DNA from 2 places in the Microbacterium sp. NPDC056057 genome. Region 2 is predicted to be linked to the other one. Evidence: predicted binding sites of a transcription regulator. Region 2 holds the regulator's gene; the other holds the start of a gene.
The links. Region 2 encodes HrcA, which represses chaperone genes, less so after heat shock. Its sites were predicted from a motif close to TTNGCACTCGNNNNNNNCGAGTGCNAA; they were not measured.
Positions count from the first base shown of each region.

Region 1 (5,830 bases), on a different contig from region 2:
CGCCTCGAACTCGGCTGCCAACTCCGGATGCAGCATCGCGGCGATGCTGTACGACTTCGGGTGGTTCAGCGTCCCGTCCAGCAGCAGGTCCGAGTCAGAGCGCAACAACGTCTTGCCGCGCTCTTCGCCGGTGACCGGGTCATGTCCGCTTAGCCATACCCGCAACGCGCCAGCCGAGAGTTCGTCGGATCGGATCGCTCCATGCTCGACAAGGAAGCGCGTCACCGAACTGTCAGCGATGCCGCCGTACTCCTCGAGCGCATCAACGCCGGGGGAGCGGACGAGGTGTGCGTCGCAGACGCCCTCCAGTGCGTAGCCGACGGCATGTCGGATCCCGCGGGACTCCACTCCCCGCTTCCACCGCTCGAGTCCTCCTCGCATGGCGCCAACGGTACGCCTCTTCTTGCCTAATCGCTATCGATTTACACATTGGTGCCTGCGTGCATTGCGGCTTCTCTCTCTCTCTCGTCTTGCCTCTGTCGTTGGTCTTCGCTCTTGGCTCTTGGCTCTTGGCTCTTGGCTCTTGGCTCTTGGTCGTCTCTGAGTTCTGGTCGTCTGTTGGTCGGTCGGAGCTCGTCCGGCTGGGGCGCGGCGCCGCCATCGCGCATTTCATCGGCGTGGCTATCCGAACAGCAACCGCCTGCCGGCCAGCAGGCAGAAGCGGGCACCGGTCGCACACGGTTGGCCAGCGGCATCCGCCTGGGCGGCGACCGGCATTCGAGCCGTGAGCCAAGCGACGCGATGCCGGCGAGGGCCGCGCCGCGATCGCCTGTCACGGGATGTAGGTGTTGTTGTTGATTCCCAGTTGGAACAGCTCGCCGCCCCAGAGGATCTGCGCGACGATGATCCCGATCCCGGAGGCAACGATCACCGCGACGATCGCCAAGGCGATGCCGCGCTTGCCATAGGCCCACCATCCCACCACCAGCAGCAGAATGAGTCCGATGAGGTGGGCAAGGATGAGCGGCACGCCTCCGATGACCTCCGCGAAACCTGCCATCGTCGTGTCGGCGGATAGCGCCTTGGGCTGTTCTGTCTGCGCCTCGAATTGAGCGAATCCGTACCATGCCCACGCGACGGCCGATGCGATGACGCCAAGTGACGCGAGGAGCCAGAAGGCTGCCCGCGTGCTCGTCGAGCTGTGATCGGACTTCGCCGTTGCAGGGGCAGTCACACGGGCAGCCTACTCACGACATGCTTGGCAGAATCGCCTGCTCGCGGACCCCGGTGCAGTCGGGAGGTATGCGATCCTGCGAACGCCGGTTCGCGGCGGAATCGCGGGTGTTGGTCCGACGGGCACCTCGGTTCTTGGGCGGCCCTTCTCGCGCGGGCGCGGTGGGCATCTGTGGCCGCTGTGGTGTAATCCGGGTAGAACGGGTTCATGGGATCCCCGCTGGTGTTGGGGCCGATGCTGCGCTACGTCGATGAGACGTCGGCCAGCATCTGGGTGGAGACGCGAGCCCAGTGCGTGGTGACCGTCCGTGCTGAGGGACGATCGTGGCAGGCTCGCAGCTTCGCGGTGCACGGCCACCATTACGCGCTCGTTGAAGTTGACCGGCTCGAGCCCGGCAGCGTCTCTCCGTACCGGGTGGAGATCGACGGGGTCTCGGTCTGGCCGGAGCCGGGCTCGGAGTTTCCGGCGTCCGTGATCGCCACGCGTACGCCCGGGCAACGGCCGCGGATCGCCTACGGATCGTGCCGTACCAGCGTCCCGCACGACCGGTCAGGCAACCGAACTCATGGCGTCGACTCGCTGCGCGCCTTTGCGCTCGCGGTCGCCGACGGCCGCGTGGACCGACCGGACCTGCTGCTCTTCCTCGGCGACCAGGTGTACGCCGACTCCACCACGAAGCAGATGCAGGCGTTCATCCGCAGCCGCCGCGACATCCATGAGGAACCGGGCAAGGAGCTCAAAGACTTCGAAGAATACGCCCACCTGTACCAGCTGGCATGGTCGGACGATGCGAATCGGTGGCTGCTCTCCTGCGTGCCGAGCGCGATGATCTTCGATGACCACGACATCCGCGATGACTGGAACGCCTCGCTCGATTGGAAGCGGAAGATGGAAGCCACCACCTGGTGGCACGAGCGCATCGTCGCCGGCTTGGCGTCGTACTGGATATACCAGCACCTCGGCAACTTGTCTCCTCGGGAACGTGCCACTGACGAGATGTGGCAGCAGGTCACTGGGCGCCACGACGTCGCTCCTCCCGACCTCGGTGGCGCACTCGACGCGTTCGCGGACCGCTGCGACAAGGACCCGAACAGCTACCGCTGGAGCTATTCCCGAGACTTCGATGGCACCCGTCTGATCGTCCTGGATTCCCGCGTCGCGAGAGATCTCACTCCTTCGGCTCGGGGACTGCTCAACGGCGAGGAGCTCACGTGGTTCGACCGCCAGATGCAGGGCGGATTCCGCCACGTTCTGATCGCCACCTCGCTCCCGTTCCTTCTGCCGCTGGGCCTGCACCATGTCGAGGCATGGGATGAGGCGATCGCGCAAGGCGCTTGGGGTCGACCGGCCGCGTGGGTCGGGGAACGGCTGCGGCAGGCCTTCGACCTGGAACACTGGGCGGCGTTCCAGAACAGCTTCCAGGCGGTCGCCGGCATTGCGACGGAGTTGGCGGACGGCGCCCGCGGGCCGTCGCCGCTGACGGTGACGTTCCTGTCCGGTGACGTGCACTTCTCGTACTTGGCCGAGGTCGCGCGGCAGAACGGCAGCCGCATCGTGCAGGCCGTCTGCTCACCGATGCGGAACCCCCTTCCCCGCTTTCTGCGTTGGTTCTCCGTGGTGATGTCGTACGGCGCAGCGACCCCGCTGGGCGCCGCCGCCGCGCATTCTGCGAAAGTCCCTGACCCATCCTTTCGCTGGAAGACCGTGAAGGGTCCGTGGTTCGACAACAACATCGCGGTTCTGCAGGACGGACCTGACGGGTTCACCATGACGTGGCACACCGGTGTGGTCGAGGACGCAGACGAACGGCATCCTCGTCTAGAAGTGGTGGCATCAATCACGGTGCCGGCGAGGGGAGACTCCAAAGTGGCGTCGTGAGCGACTACGTATCCTGCCGAGTAATCCGCACACGTCGGTTGATCGAGTTCGCTGTCTTTCAGGCGGCGTCGCCGAGGTCATCTCCTGGGAGTGGGGGCGCGGTGGGGTTTGCGATCGGCACTGCGCCGTCTTCGTGCTTATTCTCGCCACGCGCAACGCCACCTGGCCGTACGTGCTCGGCCCGTGCTTCAGATCGCCGGAGCGGCGGCCGGAGCGTCTCTGGGTGGATGGTTCGTGGCGAACATCGCCACGGCGGTGAAGCGTCGGTCCTCCGTGCGGGCGTGATCCCTGTCCGTGCGGTGATCGAATCAGGTACCATTCGGGCGGTCGATTGGGATCCGTTCGTGCGCAAGAGATCCGCGCGGGCTGGAACGTGAGGTCCAACGCTTCGCACCGCGCGACCGGATCAGGGGTGGGGCGGACGGAAGACACGCTCGACCACGGCATCGATGCCGACCTCATCGGGGTCGATCGATTCGACGTACAGTCGCGCCGACGCAATCAGTCCGTCACGGATGATCGCGACGATCACACCGCACGCTGCATACGGCTGGCCATCAGTATGGTGGCCGCTCCAAGCCAGTTCCCCCCACTCCATGTCGTCGAGCCGACAGAAGGAGAGCAGCTCGGCGTGGAAATCGGGGATGCCAGCGAACACGCCGGTCCAGTTCGAGAACACTTGTGCGCGTCCGACGAACTCCCGCCCCGGATGGGCAGGCTGCTCACTTCGATAGTCGAGGGCGAAGAAGGACGCGAAGCGCTCAGCGTCGTGGTCGTTCTGCGCTTGTGTGAGACGTTGGAGGACGGTGTCCATGGCGCACCCTCGCATCACGGTGTTCAAAGGGTTCCGGCGACAGAGGCCTGTGGCCGCGGCAAGCATTCCACCCCGCAGACGGGCACACAATCCCCCGTCACCGACCCTTGCCGAGCGTGCTGGAGGATCGGGTCTGGTGGAGTCGATCTGGCGTGGTCTGATGTCTACGCGAGCAGCCCCATGAGGATCCTGTGGTTGCAGTTACGGCCGCGATAGACGGTGCGAGGTGGCGTCTACTCGGACGGCGACCGCGTCACCCCGCCCGAGGGCGGGGTGACGCGGTCGTCGCGTTACTGCTCTAGCGGTTGTGGTTCGTCGGCGGTGTGCTCCTGTGCCCGGATGACAGGACGGCCGCCTTCGGATGCCACGTCGATTTTGCGGGGCCTGGCTTTCTCGCTGACCGGGATGGTGACGCTCAGTACGCCGTTGTCGTAGCTCGCGGTGATGCGCTCGGTGTCTACTCCCTGCCCCAGGTTGAGCTGACGAAGGAAGCTGGCGGCTTCACGCTCGCGGGTGATCCACTTGACTCCTTCGCCGCTGGACAGCGTCCGTTCGGCGCGGATCGTCAGCAGTTGGCCGTCCACATCGATGTCGACGGAACCCGGATCCACCCCGGGCAGGTCGGCGCTGAGGACGTAGTGGTCGCCGGAACGGTAGAGGTCCATCGGCATGCGGCGCGGGCCGCGGCGCGTGTCCATCAGTGTTGCCGCCAGGCGGTCGAGGTCGCGGAACGGGTCGTAGGTTGCCATGAGTTTCTCCTCTCAGAATCAAGAGTTGAGCCAACTCGACTCAACTAATCGTAGATTAGCACTCACGAAGGTGGAGTGCCAGATTTCTGCGTCCTGGGGCGGCCGTCGCTGAGCGACACGCCCATCACGACGACAGCGTCGAGCAGCTCGGGTCGCTCGCTTTCCCGAGAGCCGCACTCCGCTGGGACCGCCCTGCTCCCGGGGTGGTCGCCGCGCTCTTCTCCGTCGGCGGGCAGCCTGACGCCTCAGGCGGAGACGCGCTCTCGAATGGGCGGCAGATGCGGGATGGGCACAGGGCGCCGTGCGGCTGGCCGTGGTGGGCGACTGACCTTGTCGATGACGGCGTTGAGGACTTCCGACGGTGCCATCCAGTGCTCCGCGAGCCCGAGGTCGCGCAGCCACACGACGTCGTACTCGAGATCATCGACCTCATAGACGTGCGCCACGACACGCGCCTCGTGCATCTCTGGTAGCGAGAGATCCTCGATCAGCCACTTGATAGAGGTGACCCTGCGCATCCGGAATCGAGTGGTCGGGTCGGTTGACATTGTTCGCCTCCGTTCCTGGATCAACCAGCGGAAGCCCCGTCACGTCGGCAGCACACACGTCGCCGTGCAGCTGCTCCGCAGGGAGGATCGCCGAAGATCCCCGACGTGCGGCCACGAGCACTCCCGCCGGAATGTCGTCACGTCAATGATAGAAATCACGGATCGCACTCTCAAGAGCTGAGTGCCAGATGCCGGGTGCACGGCGGAGATGGAGGGCCGTGCCCGCCCTATCGGGAGGACCCTTCGGGCATCGGGTGTTCCAGCGTGCTTGTGTGCGCGTAGCGATCAAGCCGAATTGTCGGTCGATTCGTCGGCGACGGCGGCGAGCTCGAGGATCCGTGCTTCCAGCGCACGCAGGAGCGGCTCGCGTCTGGCCGTCTTCAGCACTTCGGTGATGTAGGACTGCGCGAGTCCTGTGGCAACGAGGCCGGCATAGCCGCTGTCCTCTATCTCGACCACGAGGTGACTGACGGTGTCGACATCGTCGGCGACCATCGCGCGGAGCAGTCGTGCTGCGAGCAGATCTGGGCCCTCCATGTCGGATCACTCCTTTCGTTGCGGGATTCTAGGAACCGATCCGGCAATGCTCAAGGGTGTCGACTGCACCCGCCGCACTCGTCTTTCGCCGTAAACCGCTCCCTCATGCGTGTCGCTGTGCCCGCACAGA
Region 1 is NZ_JBHJWS010000002.1:262-6,091, reverse strand. Features, by position in the region: gene ACFC1K_RS07870 (AAA family ATPase) at 1-381, opposite strand, end outside; gene ACFC1K_RS07865 (hypothetical protein) at 773-1,174, opposite strand; gene ACFC1K_RS07860 (alkaline phosphatase D family protein) at 1,382-3,052, shown strand; gene ACFC1K_RS07855 (nuclear transport factor 2 family protein) at 3,459-3,866, opposite strand; gene ACFC1K_RS07850 (Hsp20/alpha crystallin family protein) at 4,157-4,615, opposite strand; gene ACFC1K_RS07845 (hypothetical protein) at 4,861-5,163, opposite strand; gene ACFC1K_RS07840 (hypothetical protein) at 5,449-5,700, opposite strand.
Region 1: ACFC1K_RS07850 (Hsp20/alpha crystallin family protein) is a predicted target of HrcA. The motif match lies at 4,671-4,697, and genes of this name have one in related genera.

Region 2 (5,830 bases):
TCGACGGCCGCGTCAGGGGGCTCCGCGCCGACGCGGAGCTGCGCGTCATCTTCGCCGTCGAGGAGCCTCGGCGGGTGGGCTTCGCGCTCGGGACCGTGAGTGACTCCGTCGTGAGCGGCGAGGAGTCGTTCATGCTCGACTGGTACGACAACGACGAGGTCTGGTTCACCGTCCGCGCGTTCGACGCTCCCCGTGCCGTGCTGTACCGGATGCTTCCGGGGCTCACGAAGCGCCGTCGTCGCGAGCTGTTCACGCGATACCTGCGCGCGATCTCGCCGCTGTACACGACTCCCGCGTGAGGCGCTGATGGGCTCCGCTCTTCCGCTCGGCGAGCCCGTTCCCTCGGACGGCTCGCTGCCGGCCGGCACGCGCATCGATCCGGCCGCAGAGTTCAGCGTGTATCTGCACGTCCCCTTCTGCCGCGTCCGCTGCGGGTACTGCGACTTCAACACGTACACGTCGTCCGAGCTGCGCGGCGCCCGCCAGGACGAGTACGCCGACACGCTCCTTCGTGAGATCGAGCTGGCGGCGCCCGTGCTCGAGCGCGCCGGCGGGAACCGTCCCGCGTCGACGGTGTTCTTCGGCGGCGGCACCCCGACGCTGCTCCCGCCCGGCGACCTCGCACGCATGCTCGCCGGCGTGCGCGACACGTTCGGTGTCGCCGACGGGGCCGAGATCACCGTCGAAGCCAACCCCGACACGGTGACGCCCGCGGTCGCGGCCGAGCTCGCGGCATCCGGTGTGACGCGCCTCTCCATCGGCATGCAGTCGGCCGTCCCGCACGTTCTCGCGGCCCTCGATCGCACGCACGATCCCGACAACGTCCGCACGGCGGTGGCCGCGGCGCGCGGGGCCGGGCTCGACGTCAGCGTCGACCTCATCTACGGCGCGCCGGGTGAATCGCTCGACGACTGGCGCACTTCGCTCGAGGCGGCGGTGTCCCTCGAGCCCGACCACATCTCGGCGTACGCGCTCATCATCGAGGACGGCACCAAGCTCGCTCGCCAGATCCGCCGTGGCGAGGTCGTCGCACCCGACGACGACCTGCAGGCCGACATGTACGAGCTCGCAGACGACCTGCTCGCGGACGCGGGGTTCGAGTGGTACGAGGTGTCGAACTGGGCGCGCGGTGACGCGCACCGCTCCCGCCACAACCTCGCATACTGGGTCGGCGCGGACTGGTGGGGCTTCGGCCCCGGCGCGCACAGCCATGTCGCCGGCGTGCGGTTCTGGAACGTCAAGCACCCCGCCGCTTACGCCCAGCGGCTGGCCGCGGGCGAGTCGCCGGCCGCGGGTCGCGAGATCCCGGATGCCGCGGCCAGGAACCTCGAGAGCGTCCTGCTGCGCACCCGCATCCGCGAGGGCCTCCCCGTCGAGGAGCTCCTCGGCGAAGGCCGTCACGCGGTCGCCGCGCTGATCGCGGACGGGCTCATCGAGGGTCCTTCCGCGCTGCGCGGGAGGGTCGTGCTCACGCGGCGCGGCCGCCTGCTCGCCGACGCGGTGGTGCGGGCGCTCACCGACTAGCCCCGGCGCGATCGCGGGTCGGACGACGATCGCGATCCATCCCGGCGTCGCTCGACGATCCTGGCAGGGGCATCGGATAGAATTGGCACTCCAGTCGTGCGAGTGCCAGCTGCGGCGTGAGGAGGCGGGATGGTCAGCGAACGAGGTCTGCAGGTGCTGCGGGCGATCGTCCAGGACTACGTCGACACGCGCGAGCCGGTCGGCAGCAAGGCGATCGTCGAACGGCACGCCTTCGGCGTGTCCGCCGCGACGATCCGCAACGACATGGCGCTGCTCGAAGACGAAGAGCTCATCGTCGCGCCCCACACCTCGTCGGGCCGCGTGCCCACCGACAAGGGCTACCGCGTCTTCGTCGATCATCTCGCAGAGCTCCGGCCGCTCTCGCCGGCCCAGCGGGCGGCCATCGCCTCGTTCCTCGACGGCTCCGGCGATCTGGACGACGTCCTCGTGCGCACCGTGCGCGCGCTCACGCAGCTGACCGGCCAGGTCGCGATCGTGCAGTACCCGTCGTTCGCGCGCGCGACGGTCACCCACGTCGAGCTGGTCCAGCTCGGCGGCGGACGGATGCTGGTGATCGTGGTCACCGACACGGGACGCGTGTCGCAGCGCCTGACGTTCGTCGGCGAGGACTTCGACGACGTCGACCTCGCGCACATCCGCGCGGGGCTCGGGACCCTTCTGGTCGGCCGGCCCGTCCGCGAAGGACTGCAGCGCATCGCCGAGCGCCTCGAGGGACCGGATGCGCAGGCTCCGGCGCACGAGCGCGCGACGGACGAGATCGTCCGCGCCGTCGCCGAGGAGCTCGAGGAGTTCCGCCAGGACAAGCTGGTGATGGCCGGCAGCGCCAACCTCGCACGCCGAGAATCCGACTTCCGCGGCAGCATCTATCCGCTTCTCGAGGCGATCGAGGAGCAGGTGACCCTGCTGCGGCTGATGGGCGAGATGGTCGCCGACGAACACGGCCTCGCCGCGAGCATCGGCCGTGAGAACGAGGCGTTCGGCCTGGCCGAGGCATCCGTCGTCGCCAGCGACTACGACGCGACGGGCTCTCTCGCCCGCGTCGGCGTGCTGGGCCCGACGCGCATGGATTACCCCACGAACCTCGCGACGGTCCGCGCCGTCGCGCGCTATCTCACGCGCATGCTCGAGCAGGACGACAGCTCCCGCTGACGCACGCGCGCACACACGATCCCGCGGCGCGGCCGCGGCAGGAAGGCGAAAGTGGCTGACCACTACGAGGTCCTCGGCGTCTCACGCGACGCCTCCACCGACGAGATCAAGAAGGCGTACCGGCGGCTGGCCCGACAGCTGCACCCGGATGTGAACCCGGGCGAGGAGGCATCCGAGCGCTTCAAGCTCGTGACGCACGCGTACGACGTCCTCAGCGACCCCGAGCAGCGCGCCCGCTACGACATGGGCGGCGGCGACTCGCCGTTCGGCGGCGGGGCCGGTGGCTTCGGCGGGTTCAACGACATCTTCGAGACCTTCTTCGGCGCGGCGGGCGGATCGCGCGGCGGCCGGCCCCGATCGCGTCGTGAGCGCGGCCAGGACGCGCTGGTCCGCGTCACCCTCGAGCTCGGCGATGTCGTGTTCGGCACGCATCGCGACATCGAGGTCGACACGGCCGTCGTGTGCGAGACCTGTCAGGGCTCGTGCTGCCAGCCCGGGACGAGCCCGGTGACGTGCGACATCTGCCACGGCACCGGCAACGTGCAGCGCCAGGTGCGCAGCCTCCTCGGCAACGTCGTCACGACGCAGCCGTGCAACGTCTGCCAGGGCTACGGCACGACCATCCCGTACCCGTGCGCGACCTGCCAGGGGCAGGGCCGCGTGCGCGCCCGCCGCACGGTGTCGCTCGACATCCCGGCCGGCGTCGAGACCGGACTCCGCCTGCAGCTGCCGGGTTCGGGCGAGGTCGGCCCGGCCGGCGGCCCCAACGGCGACCTGTACATCGAGGTCACGGTGCAGCCGCACGAGGTGTTCAGCCGTGACGGCGACGACCTGCTGGCGACGCTCGAGGTGTCGATGCCCGACGCGATCCTCGGCACGACGACGACCATCCAGTCGCTCGACGGCCCGGTCGACCTCGAAGTGCGGGCAGGCGTGCAGGCCGGCGACATCCTCACGATCAAGGGAAGGGGCATCACGCCGCTGCGCGGCACGCAGCGCGGCGACCTCAAGGTCGGCGTGCACGTGGTCACGCCCACACGCCTCGACCACAAGGAGCGCGCCCTCATCGAGGACTTCGCGAAGCGCACCAAGGCGCCGGCACCCAGGCTCGCAGAGTTCCACCAGGGCCTGTTCGCGAAGCTCCGCGACCGCTTCCGGAACAGCTGACCCGTGGCACTGCACTTCCTCCTCGACGAGCCCGTCGGCGCCGCTCCCGGCGACGCCGTGACGCTCACCGGCGCGGAGGCCCACCACGCCTCGACGGTGCGCCGGGTGCGCGTCGGCGAGGAGGTCACGGTCGGTGACGGCCGCGGCGCGTGGCTCACCGGCACGGTGGAGTCGGTGGCGCCCCGCGAGGTGGTCGTGCGCATCGACGGACGGACGGATGCTGCGCCCCCGAGCCCACGCATCGTGCTCGTGCAGGCCCTGGCCAAGGGGGATCGGGACGAGCTCGCCGTGCAGGCGGCGACGGAGCTCGGCGTCGACGAGATCGTGCCGTGGCAGGCTGCGCGCAGCGTGTCCCGCTGGGACGCGGCGAAGGCCGCGAAGGGCCGTGCCCGCTGGGCGACCATCGTGCGGGAGGCCGCGAAGCAGGCCCACCGCGCGTGGGTGCCGGAGGTAGCGGAGCTGACCACGACCGCGGAGCTCGCGCGCCGGGCAGCAGCATGCCTCGTCCTGATCCTCGAGCCGACGGCGACCGAGCGGCTCGGCGCACTCGCGGTGGACCCGGGTGACCAGCGCGACATCGTGCTCGTCGTCGGTCCCGAAGGCGGCATCGCCCCCGAAGAGCTCGACGCGCTCACGGCCGCGGGCGCGCGACTCGTGCGCCTCGGCGACACGGTGCTGCGCACCTCGACCGCGGGTCCCGCGGCGCTGGCCGTCGTCAGCACCGCGCTCGGGCGGTGGTGACGACTCGACAGGCTCACCGACCGGGAGGGGTCGCCGACTGCTCCCGGAGCCGGTCGCAAGGCCCCGTCGGTAGACTTGCGGCATGAGTGAACCTTCGATCTTCACGCGCATCCTGGACGGGGAGATCCCGTCCGAGATCATCGCAGAGACCGAGAACGCATTCGCCATCCGTGACATCGCCCCGAAGGCGCCTGTGCACCTGCTGGTGATCCCCAAGACCGAGGAGTACCGCGACGTCGTCGAGCTCGCCGCCGGCGACCCGGACCTCATGGCGGAGCTCGTGGGACTCGCGAACACCGTCGCCGCCGAGCATTCGGACGGGGATTTCCGCCTGGTCTTCAACACCGGCCCGAACGCGGGCCAGACCATCTTCCACGTGCACGCCCATGTGCTCGCGGGAGGCCTCGAAGAGAAGAGTATCGGTGCCTGATCAACCCGGTCATGAGACGGTGAGCGACCACGTCGAGGTCGACGGCGTCGCGATGGTGCAGCTTCTCGGTCCGCAGGACCGGCTGCTGCGGGTCGTCGAGAAGGAGCACCCGGGTGTCGACGTGCATGTGCGCGGCAACGAGATCACGCTCACGGGCGAGGCGCCGGCCGTCGCGGCGGCACGGACGCTGGTCGACGAGCTCGTCGCGATGACCCGAGCGGGTCACTCGCTCGGCGAGGACGACGTCGCGTCGTCGAACCGCATCCTCCGCACCGAAGGCGGGCCGCGCCCCTCGGAGGTTCTCGGTGAGGCGATCCTGTCATCGCGGGGCAAGGTCATCCGGCCGAAGACCCTCGGCCAGAAGGCCTATGTCGACGCGATGGAGGAGAACACCATCGTCTTCGGCATCGGCCCCGCCGGTACCGGCAAGACGTACCTCGCGATGGCGAAGGCCGTCCAGGCGCTGCAGCGCAAGGAGGTCAGCCGCATCATCCTGACGCGGCCGGCCGTCGAGGCGGGGGAGCGGCTCGGCTTCCTCCCCGGCACGCTCACCGACAAGATCGACCCGTACCTGCGCCCGCTGTACGACGCGCTCAACGAGATGATGGACCCGGAGCTCGTGCCCAAGCTCATGGCGACCGGGACGATCGAGGTCGCGCCGCTGGCCTACATGCGCGGCCGCACGCTCAACGACTCGTTCGTCGTGCTCGACGAGGCGCAGAACACCACCCCCGAGCAGATGAAGATGTTCCTCACGCGCCTCGGCTTCGGCACGCGCATGGTGGTGACCGGCGACAT
Region 2 is NZ_JBHJWS010000003.1:394,771-400,600, forward strand. Features, by position in the region: gene ACFC1K_RS13930 (DUF1990 family protein) at 1-299, shown strand, start outside; gene hemW (radical SAM family heme chaperone HemW) at 307-1,524, shown strand; gene hrcA (heat-inducible transcriptional repressor HrcA) at 1,654-2,694, shown strand; gene dnaJ (molecular chaperone DnaJ) at 2,746-3,861, shown strand; gene ACFC1K_RS13950 (16S rRNA (uracil(1498)-N(3))-methyltransferase) at 3,865-4,602, shown strand; gene ACFC1K_RS13955 (HIT domain-containing protein) at 4,685-5,032, shown strand; gene ACFC1K_RS13960 (PhoH family protein) at 5,085-5,830, shown strand, end outside.